DNA from 3 places in the Pseudoduganella aquatica genome. Region 1 is predicted to be linked to each of the others. Evidence: predicted binding sites of a transcription regulator. Region 1 holds the regulator's gene; each other region holds the start of a gene.
What was found. The regulator FNR, encoded in region 1, switches genes on or off when oxygen is low (the NO sensors DNR and NnrR bind a similar motif). The targets are predictions, from matches to a motif close to TTGATNNNNATCAA.
Positions count from the first base shown of each region.

Region 2: KT882_RS21795 (bacteriohemerythrin) is a predicted target of FNR. The motif match lies at 1,433-1,446, and genes of this name have one in related genera.
Region 3: KT882_RS28180 (KamA family radical SAM protein) is a predicted target of FNR. The motif match lies at 1,606-1,619, and genes of this name have one in related genera.

Region 1 is NZ_CP086370.1:3,840,724-3,843,994, reverse strand. It holds gene KT882_RS17175 (alpha-L-fucosidase) at 1-1,449, shown strand, start outside; gene fnr (fumarate/nitrate reduction transcriptional regulator Fnr) at 1,564-2,334, shown strand; gene KT882_RS17165 (TraR/DksA C4-type zinc finger protein) at 2,369-2,632, opposite strand; gene KT882_RS17160 (sensor histidine kinase) at 2,782-3,271, shown strand, end outside.
Region 2 is NZ_CP086370.1:4,905,377-4,908,647, reverse strand. It holds gene KT882_RS21805 (ABC transporter ATP-binding protein) at 1-213, shown strand, start outside; gene KT882_RS21800 (ABC transporter permease) at 207-1,406, shown strand; gene KT882_RS21795 (bacteriohemerythrin) at 1,530-1,916, shown strand; gene KT882_RS21790 (zinc-dependent alcohol dehydrogenase family protein) at 1,976-2,959, shown strand; gene KT882_RS21785 (HD-GYP domain-containing protein) at 3,176-3,271, shown strand, end outside.
Region 3 is NZ_CP086370.1:6,319,500-6,322,770, reverse strand. It holds gene KT882_RS28190 (methyl-accepting chemotaxis protein) at 1-978, opposite strand, end outside; gene KT882_RS28185 (cache domain-containing protein) at 994-1,455, opposite strand; gene KT882_RS28180 (KamA family radical SAM protein) at 1,682-3,079, shown strand; gene KT882_RS28175 (MFS transporter) at 3,225-3,271, shown strand, end outside.

The DNA of each region.
Region 1 (3,271 bases):
TCCAAGCTGTACGACTACGGCGTGATGGGGCCGCCCGCCACCCCGGCCACCGTGGCCGCTGCCGATGCCGCCGTCGCCACGCCGCTGCCGCCCGGCCCCTACGCGGCGGACTGGGAGTCTATCCGCAAGAATTACCGCACCCCGGCCTGGTTCGAGGACGCCAAGTTCGGCATCTTCATGCACTGGGGCGTGTACGCGGTGCCCGCCTACCACAACGAATGGTATGAAAAGCATATGTACGGCGCCGACCTGGCCTGGCACACCGCAACCTTCGGGCCGCCGGAACGCTTTGGCTACAAGGATTTCATCCCCCGGTTCAAGCAGGAGAAGTTCGACGCCGCGCAGTGGGCCACGCTGTTCCGCCGCGCCGGCGCCCGGTTCGTGATGCCCTCCGCCCAGCACCACGACAATTTCGCGCTCTGGGACAGCCATGTTACGCCTTTCAACGCCAAGCGCATGGGACCGAAGCGCGACCTGATAGGCGAACTGGCGGCCGCCGTGCGCAAGGAGGGCATGAAGTTCGGCGTGTCCAACCACGGGGTGGAGAACTTCACCTTCATCAACCCGCCCGAAGCGCTGGAAGCCCGCCTGAAAGCGGCCAAGGCCGACCTGTACGACCCGGAATGGGCGGCCTTCTACAACGTGGCCGATCGCAGCCAGCCCGCCATGGCGCGCTTCCTGACCGACTGGGTGAACCGCAACCTGGAGCTGATCGACCAGTACCAGCCCGACATTCTGTGGTTCGACAACGGCGTCAACCTGCGCGTGCTGGACCCGCTCAAGCTGCGCGTGGCGGCCTACTACTACAACCGCGCCCAGGCCTGGAACAAGGAAGTCTCGATCAGCACCAAATTCGTCGCCTACGCGCCCAGCAACGACGACGCCCAACAGGTCGGATCCATTATCGACTTTGAAAAGATAGGCGTGCGCTCGCCGCCGGACATCCGGCCCGGCCCGTGGATGGTGGACGACACCATAGGCAGCACGTGGGGCTACACCAACGGCATGAAGGTGGCCGGCGGCGCCGCCATTATTGGCCGCCTGGTCGACACGGCGAGCAAGGGCGGCTTCTACCTGCTCAATCTCTCGCCCAAGGCCGACGGCACCATCCCCGAGGAGCAGCAGCGCACCTTGCTGGACGTGGGCGCATGGCTGGACGCCAATGGCGAGGCCATCTACGGCACCCGCCCCTGGAAGCAGTTCGGCGAGGAGGGATGGCGTTTCACATCCAAGGGCACGGCGGTCTACGCCATCGGCGCGCCGCGCGACGGCTCGGTGGTGCTGCGCGTACTGGGACCGGGCGCCGGCAAGGTGAGGGGCGTGGAACAGCTGGGCCGCGACGGCGCGCTGCCATTCCGCCAGACCCAGGAAGGCCTGACGGTGGAGGGTATTTCCAGCGCGCCCGGCGCCTTGGGCGGCGCGCCGTCGGCGCTGAAAATCACCTTCTGAGCTGGCCTGTAGGGGATCCCCTACAGCAGCCAGCCGGAATACCCGATACCGCCCAGGCCCGGTGCGGGCGATACTGTCCGCATCGACAGCGCAGCCCATGCACCGGAGCCGACCATGACCACCGCCACCATCCACATCGCATCTTCCGCCCCAGCCAAGGCGCAGCCCCAGCCGCGCTGCGGCCTGTGCAGCTTCAACCGCCTGTGCCTGCCGCAGGGACTGGACGAGGATGCGATGCACCGCCTGGAGCAGATCATCTCGCGCCGCCGCAAAGTGCAGCGCGACGAGCAGCTGTTCAGCATGGGGCAGGGATTCGGCAGCCTGTACGCGGTGCGCCTGGGGCATTTCAAGACCGCGCAGGTGAACCAGCGCGGCGAGCAGCAGATTACCGGCTTCCACATGGCCGGCGACCTGCTGGGCATGGAAGCGATAGGCACCGGCCAGCACAGCTGCAGCGCGGTGGCGCTGGAGGACAGCGAAGTGTGCGAAATCCCCTTTGGCCGCCTGCAGGAGCTGGTGGCCGAAGTGCCCGAGCTGATGCACCAGTTCCACCGCGTCATGGCGCGTGAAATCCAGCGCGAACAGGCGGTTGCCCTATTTTTGGGCAATATGCGCGCCGAACAGCGCCTGGCCTTGATGCTGACCTCCCTGGGCGCCCGCTACGCGGCGCGCGGCTTCTCGCCTGCAAGCTTCCAGCTGCGCATGTCGCGCGAGGACATCGGCGGCTACCTGGGCCTGACCATCGAGAGCATCAGCCGCCTGCTGGCGCGCTTCCGCAAGGCCGGCTGGATCAGCCTGAACAACCGCGACCTGCGCATCCTGGATCTGGCCGGCCTGCAAGACTTGGCCGCCGGCCGCTTTGCCCCTGAGTGCGAAGCCGCCTGAGGCGCTGTCTGGCGCCCCGCCTGCTTCCCGTCCTCTATTCCTGTTCCACCTGGTAGCGCCGCTCGATGTTTTGCTGACAAGCCAGGCAGTGCGCAGCCGACGGCTGCGCCAGCAAGCGGGCCAGCGCAATGGCCGCGCCGCACTGGCGGCATGCGCCGTAGCTGCCGTCCGCCAGCCGCGCCAGCGCCAGTTCCACCACCTCCAGCTCCCACGTTGCCTGCTTGCGCGCCGCTCGCGCCCGCTCGCTCAACAGCATGCGCTCCAGTTCCGCCGCCGTTTCGCTGTCTACCGAGTGCATTGCGTTCTCCGCCGTTCCCATGGGTGTAACTGTATGGGAAGCGGGCGTTCCGCGTCAGTGGCTGGTTTGATCCAGGTCAAATTGCCGCCGAATTTCCGCTGCGGACACTAAGGCTTTACCGGGGCGGGCATCTTTCGTATGATTGCGGCATGCAAAATCCCCCCATCGCCGACCAAAGCCTGGCCTGGCTACTGGCAGCCGCCACCGATCCCGTCCTCATCGTAGACCGCGGCGGCGCGATTGCGCTCGCCAATCCGGCCCTGGAAGCGCTGTTCGGCTACACGCAGGAGCAGTTGCAGGGCCTGCCGGTGGAGACGCTGATACCCGAACGCTTCCGCCACGGCCACCAGGCGCTGCGCGAAGGCTACACCGCCGAGCCGCATCCGCGCGCGATGGGCGCGGGGGCCCAGCTGTCCGGCCGCCACCGCGAGGGACGCGAATTCCCGGTCGAGGTCAGCCTGTCGCCGCTGCGCAGCCCGGACGGCCAGACCATGGTGATGGCCACCATCCACGACATCAGCGCCCGCAAGGCCGCCGAACAGGCGCTCCAGGAGAGCGAAGCGCGCATGCGCGCCGTGTTTGAAACGGCGGTGGACGGCATTATCACCATCGACGAACACGGCATGCTGGAACGCCTGA
Region 2 (3,271 bases), 1.1 Mb from region 1:
TCGCTGCTGCTGGCCGACGAGCCGACCGGCAATCTGGACAGCCAGCGCAGCGGCGAAATCATGGAACTGCTGTGCCGGCTCAACCGGGACGCCGGCATCACGGTGCTGATGGTGACGCATGAACCGGACATGGCGCGCTACGCGGGCCGCCTGATCCGCTTCCGCGACGGGCGCGTCGACAGCGACAGCGCCGCGGCGGCGGCGCCATGCTGAGCAACGCCGTCCTGCTGGCGCTGCGCGCGATCCGCCGCACGCTGCTGCGCTCCAGCCTGACCATGCTGGGGGTGGTGATCGGGGTGGCGGCGGTGATCACCATGGTCACGCTGGGCAACGGCGCCACGCGGGCCGTGCACGACCAGATCGCCAGCCTGGGCAGCAACCTGCTGATGGTGCGCCCCGGCCAGCGCGTGGGGCCGGGCGGCGGCGCGCCGGCGTTCCGCGAAGCCGACGCCGATGCGATAGCCGCGCAGATCGGCGGCATCCGGGCGGTGGCGGCCGAGGCGCGCGCCGGCGCCGCCGTGGTGGCGCAGGGGCGCAACTGGAGCACCAGCGTGGCCGGCGGCAGCGCCGGCTGGCTGCGCGCGGCAAACTGGACGCTGGCGGCCGGGCGGCCCTTCGACGACGGCGAGCAGCGCGCCGGCGCCGCCGTCTGCGCGCTGGGCGCCACGGTGGCGCGCGCGCTGCTGCCGGGACGCGACCCGCTGGGCGAGCGGCTGCGCATCAAGCGCTTCTCCTGCGTGGTGGTGGCGCTGCTGGCGGCCAAGGGGCAGGGCGCGTCCGGCAACGACCAGGACGACGTGGTGCTGCTGCCGCTGCGCACCCTGCAGCGCCGGGTCACCGGCAACCAGCGCGTGAACACGCTGCTGATCTCGATGCAGGAGGACAGCGACGGCGCGGCGCTGCAGGCGCGCCTGCGCCAGCTGCTGCGCGAGCGGCGCAAACTGGCCGCCGGCGACGAGGACAATTTCAACATCGTCGACACGCGCCAGCTGGCCGACACCATGTCCGGCGCGGCGCGGGTGATGACCACCCTGCTCGGCGCGGTGGCCTCGGTCAGCCTGCTGGTCGGTGGCATCGGCATCATGAACATCATGCTCGTCAGCGTCACCGAGCGCACCCGCGAGATCGGCTTGCGGCTGGCCATCGGCGCGCGCGAACGCGACGTGCTGCTGCAGTTCCTGATCGAAGCCGTGGTACTGGCCACGCTGGGCGGGCTGATCGGAGTGGCGCTGGCGGCGGCGGCCGGCGCGCTGCTGGCCGCCGCCATGCAGCTGCCCTATCTGTTCAACCCCCGCATCAACCTGCTGTCCTTCGCCTTCTCGGCCGGCGTGGGGGTGCTGTTCGGCTATGTGCCGGCGCGGCGCGCCGCCGCCATGGACCCGATTGCGGCGCTGCGCAATGAATAGCGGCGGAAAGACAATTCGCCGGTTTTTTGATTTTTATCAAACCCGCGCGCTGCGCCGGCCGGGCGGGTGGACTATTGTAAGCTTGCGCGCCGCGCGGCGGCGCAAGCAACAGGAGGGCACACTATGGAGCAGATCGCATGGGCGCCGCACATGGCGGTGGGCATACCGTCGGTCGATCTGGCCCACCAGGCCCTGATCGGGCAGATCGCGCACCTGCTGGCGCAGCCGGACGAGGCATTCGGTGCGGGCCTGGCCTTGCTGGTCGACTGCCTGGAGCAGGACTTCCGCGCGGAGGAGGCGTTGATGGAGGCGATCGGCTACCCGGGCCTGCCGGCGCACCGCGAGCAGCACGCGCGCGTGCTGGCCACGCTGCACGGCCTGCATCCGGACGACGTGGCGGCGGCGCGCCACGCCGTGTCGCTGCTGCCGCTGTGGTTCGAAGCGCACCTGGCCACCATGGATACGGTGCTGGCCATTGCCGTGCAGCTGGCCTCCACGCCGTCCAGCTAGCCGGGCAAGGAGGCCGCATGAGCGCACCCCTGCCCGATCTGCCGGCCCCGGACGGGACCATGCTGGCCATGCTGCTGGACCGGCCCGGCCAGCCGCTGCGCGCCGCCCGGGTGCCGCTGCCGGCGCCGCAAGCGCAGCAACTGCTGCTGCGGGTGGGCGCCTGCGGCGTATGCCGCACCGATCTGCATATCGCCGACGGCGAACTGGCGCCGCACCGGGCGCCGCTCATCCCCGGCCACGAAGTGGTGGGGCGGGTGCTGCGCTGCGGCGCCGGCGTGTCCGGCTACGCGCTGGGCGAACGGGTGGGGGTGGCTTGGCTGGGCGGCAGTTGCGGCCTCTGCGCCTACTGCGTCCGGCAGCAGGAGAACCTGTGCGGGCAGGCGCGCTTCACCGGCTACGATCTGAACGGCGGCTATGCCGAGTACATGGTGGCCGACGCGCGCTATGTCTTTCGCTTGCCAGCAGGCTACGACGACGTGCACGCGGCGCCGCTGCTGTGCGCCGGCCTGATCGGTTATCGCGCCTATGCCATGGCCGGCCCGGCGCAGCGCATCGGCCTGTACGGCTTCGGCGCAGCGGCCCATCTGCTGTGCCAGATCGCGCGCCACCAGTGCCGCGAGGTGTATGCCTACACCCGCCCCGGCGACCTGCCGTCGCAGCGCTTCGCGCTTGCGCTGGGCGCGAGCTGGGCCGGCGGCAGCGACCAGCGCGCCCCTGCGCCGCTGGACGCCGCCATCCTGTTCGCCCCGGTCGGCGCGCTGGTGCCGCAGGCGCTGGCCGCGGTGCGCAAGGGCGGGGTGGTGGTGTGCGCCGGCATCCATATGAGCGACGTGCCGTCCTTTCCCTACGCCCTGCTGTGGGGCGAGCGCGTGCTGCGCTCGGTGGCCAACCTGACCCGCGCCGACGGCGAGGCCTTCCTGCGGCTGGCGGCGGACTATCCGCTGCGCACCCACGCCAGCGCGTTTCCGCTGGCGCAGGCCAACGCGGCGCTGGCGGCGCTGCGCGCCGGCGCCGTGGACGGCGCTGCCGTGCTGGTGCCCTGAACCGCGCTGAAAATTGATGTGGATCAATTTTATAGCCCGTGCGGGCGCGGCGGCGCGGGCAGCGTTGCCGACCGGGAAGAATTTTGACGGCGCGCGGCCGGCGGGCCGCTGAGCCGGCCTGCTAGCTGCTATGATTACCGCAGGAAATCCAGTTTCGGGGCCGGGCGCCCCGGGCTGCCATCGTCATAGCAGTGCTTGCAGAAAAATACTTGTCCAATGGCAAAAAATTTGAAGCAGATCCGGGTTGCCGAGCTTCGGCTGGGCATGTTCTTACATGCTTTTGACAGCTCCTGGCTAGCCAGCCCTTTCTGG
Region 3 (3,271 bases), 2.5 Mb from region 1:
CGCCAGGTCGCAGGCCAGGCGCGCGTTGTCGGCGTTCTGCCGTACGGCCTGGGTCAGGTTCTGCATGGCGCTGGCGGTTTCCTCCAGCGAGGCGGCCTGGCGCTCGGTGCGGTTGGACAGGTCCAGATTGCCACTGGCGATTTCGTGCGAGGCGGTGTCGATGGCCTGCACCGCGCCCGTCACGGTGAGCAGGGTCTGGTTCAGGTTGGCGATGGTCTGGTCCAGCGCGCGCGCGGTGTCGGCGATCTCGTCGCGGCCCTCGTTGCGCCGGCCCAGCACCAGCCGGCCCGCCGCCAGCTCCCGCACCGCTTCGCCGATGGCGCGCACGTCGCGCAGCAGCGCCGCGCGCACCCGCACCGTGGCCAGCAGCGACAGCGCCACCGACAGCAGCACCAGCCCGGCCATGGTCGCGCCCAGCGCATGGAAGCCGGCGCGCGCCTCCGCGTGGGCCTGTACGCTGAGCGTCTTTTCCAGGGCGGCCAGCTTGCCCAGCTGCTCGTTGAGCAGCACGAACTGGGCCTCGGCCTTGGCCATGGAGTTGGTGGCGATGGACTGGTCCACGGCCGCGATCTCCATGGTCTCCAGCACCTGCTTGCGGTAGGCCGCCAGCGCCTGCGAGGACGCGTCGACAATGGCGCGTTCGGCCGGATCGGCCACGGCGGCCAGCGCGGCCAATTGCTTGTCCACGCCTGCGTGGCGGCTCTTGATCTGCGCGCCCAGCGCGTCCAGCCGCGCCTGGGCAAAGCTGCCGTTGATCCAGGCCAGCAGCTGGTAGATATTGGCGTGCGCCAGCCGGGCGTCGCCCATCACGCTGGCGGTGGCCTGCAGGCGCGCGGCGCGCACCTGCACCAGGTTTTCCATGGCCGTGTTCTGGCGCACCATGCCGTACCAGGCGCTGGCCGACGTGGCCACCAGCAGCACCAGCACCAGGCCGGGCGCCAGCAGCAGTTTCGGTCCTATCCGCATTTTGTTCAGCATGGCTGCCTCCAAGGCTTATTTTTTGTAGATGCCCGCTTCGAGCACCACGTCGCCCACCCTCAGGATGTAGGTGGTCTTGGGTTCGATCTTGCCGGTGGTGGGGTTTTTGTACATATAGTCGACCCAGCCCTTGCCCTTCTTCGCGGCCAGCTCGATGATCTCGCGGCGGTATTTTTTGCCGTTGGCGTCCGGCACGTCGGTCAGGTCCTTGCCGACGATGGCGGGGTTGACCGGGTGCGCCAGCACGATGCCGGTGTTTATGTCGCGCATGTCCACGTACAGCGAGCCCTGCAGGAACTCCGGATCCTTGCCGCTGATTTTTTTCATCATCTCTTCCTTGCCGTTCGCCTTCATGAAGGCGGCGCCGCGTTCGGCCATGGCGATGGCGTCTTTTTCGGTGGGTTCGCTGTTGGCCGAGGCCGCTGCCGCGGCGGCCATTCCCAGGCAGAGCAGGGCGGTGTTCATCAGTCGTTTCATGGCTTGACTCCCAGGGTTGTGTGTGTCGGATTAATTTACGCTCGGCAGGCGGAGTCCGAATTGCGATAACGCAAGCTTGCTGCAAGTCATGTCCGCGCCATGCAGATGCATCAAAGATTTCTTACTTTCTAGAAAATAGCCGGTCGCAAATTGATGTAAGGCAACGCGAATGACCGCATGAAAACTACGATGAAGTGCCGCCAACCACTTCAGACTGGAGATCGCAATGACCGCAGACGCCATGCCCGTGAAGTTCAAGCCTTACACCCGCCAGACCATCAAGCAGGCCCGCCAGTGGGAGTGGATGCCCGAGGAATTGCGCGAGGCCACGCAAGTGGTGTCGCACGTGCTGCCCTTCCGCACCAATGAATATGTGCTGGACCAGCTGATCGACTGGAACAAGGTGCCGGACGATCCTATCTACCGGCTGGTGTTCCCGCACCGCGATATGCTGCCGCCGGAGGAGTACGCCCACCTGCGCGACCTGGTGCTGGTGAAGAAGGACGACGCGGCCATCGCCAAGTATGTGCACGGCATCCGCATGCGCATGAACCCGCACCCGGCAGGGCAGATGACGCACAACGTGCCGCGCGTGAACGACGCGCCGCTGAAAGGCCTGCAGCACAAGTACAAGGAGACGGTGTTGTTCTTCCCCAGCGCGGGGCAGACCTGCCACGCCTACTGCACTTTCTGCTTCCGCTGGCCGCAGTTCGTGGGCATGGACGACATGAAGTTCGACGCCAGGGAAACCACGCAGCTGGCGGCCTATCTGCGCGAGCACAAGGAGGTGACGGACGTGCTGATCACCGGCGGCGATCCCCTCATCATGAACACGCGCTCGCTGGCCGAGTTCATCGAGCCGCTGCTGGCGCCGGAGCTGGCGCACATCCAGAACATCCGCATCGGCACCAAGTCGGTGGCGTACTGGCCGCAGCGCTTCGTGTCCGACAAGGACGCGGACGACTTGCTGCGCCTGTTCGAGCGCGTGGTCGCGTCGGGCAAGAACATGGCCATCATGGGGCACTACAACCACGCGGTGGAGCTGCGCCAGGAGATTGCGCAGAAGGCCGTCAAGCGCATCGTCGGCACCGGCGCCACCTTGCGCATGCAGGGGCCGCTGATCAGGCATATCAACGAGGATCCGAAAAGCTGGGCCGAGCTGTGGACCACCGGCGTGAGGCTGGGTGCGATCCCGTACTACATGTTTGTGGAGCGCGACACCGGACCGCGCGAATACTTCCAGCTGCCGCTGGCGCGCGCGCACGAGATTTTCCAGCAGGCATACCAGATGGTGTCCGGCCTGTCGCGCACGGTGCGCGGGCCGTCGATGAGCGCCTTCCCGGGCAAGGTGGTGATAGACGGCGTGGCCACCATCGCGGGAGAGAAGGTGTTTGCCTTGCAGTTCCTGCAGGCGCGCAATGCGGACTGGGTGCGGAAGCCCTTCTACGCCAAGTACGATCCGGACGCGACGTGGATGGATGACCTGGTGCCGGCCTTCGGCAAGGACAAGTTCTTCTTCGAGGAAGGCGAGCCTGCGCCGCGCAAGATTATCCGGCTGGCGACGGCGCGCGGCGAAGCGGTGCTGCCGCCCTCGGGCTGCGGCTCGCACAGCAACGCGGCTTGACGCCATGGATGATGCCGAGTCGGCTGGCGGCGCTCCCCTTCGGCGGGTTACGGCGCACGCGCCTAACCCGCCCTACGCGCCAGCTGCATGTTCGATAACCCGCCGTGGAGGCGCCAATGACGGCGCCTCCTTGCTGGCGTATGGGGTGCCTGCCGTTATTGGCCGGGTGCGTGCACCCGGTTCGCTGCCGGG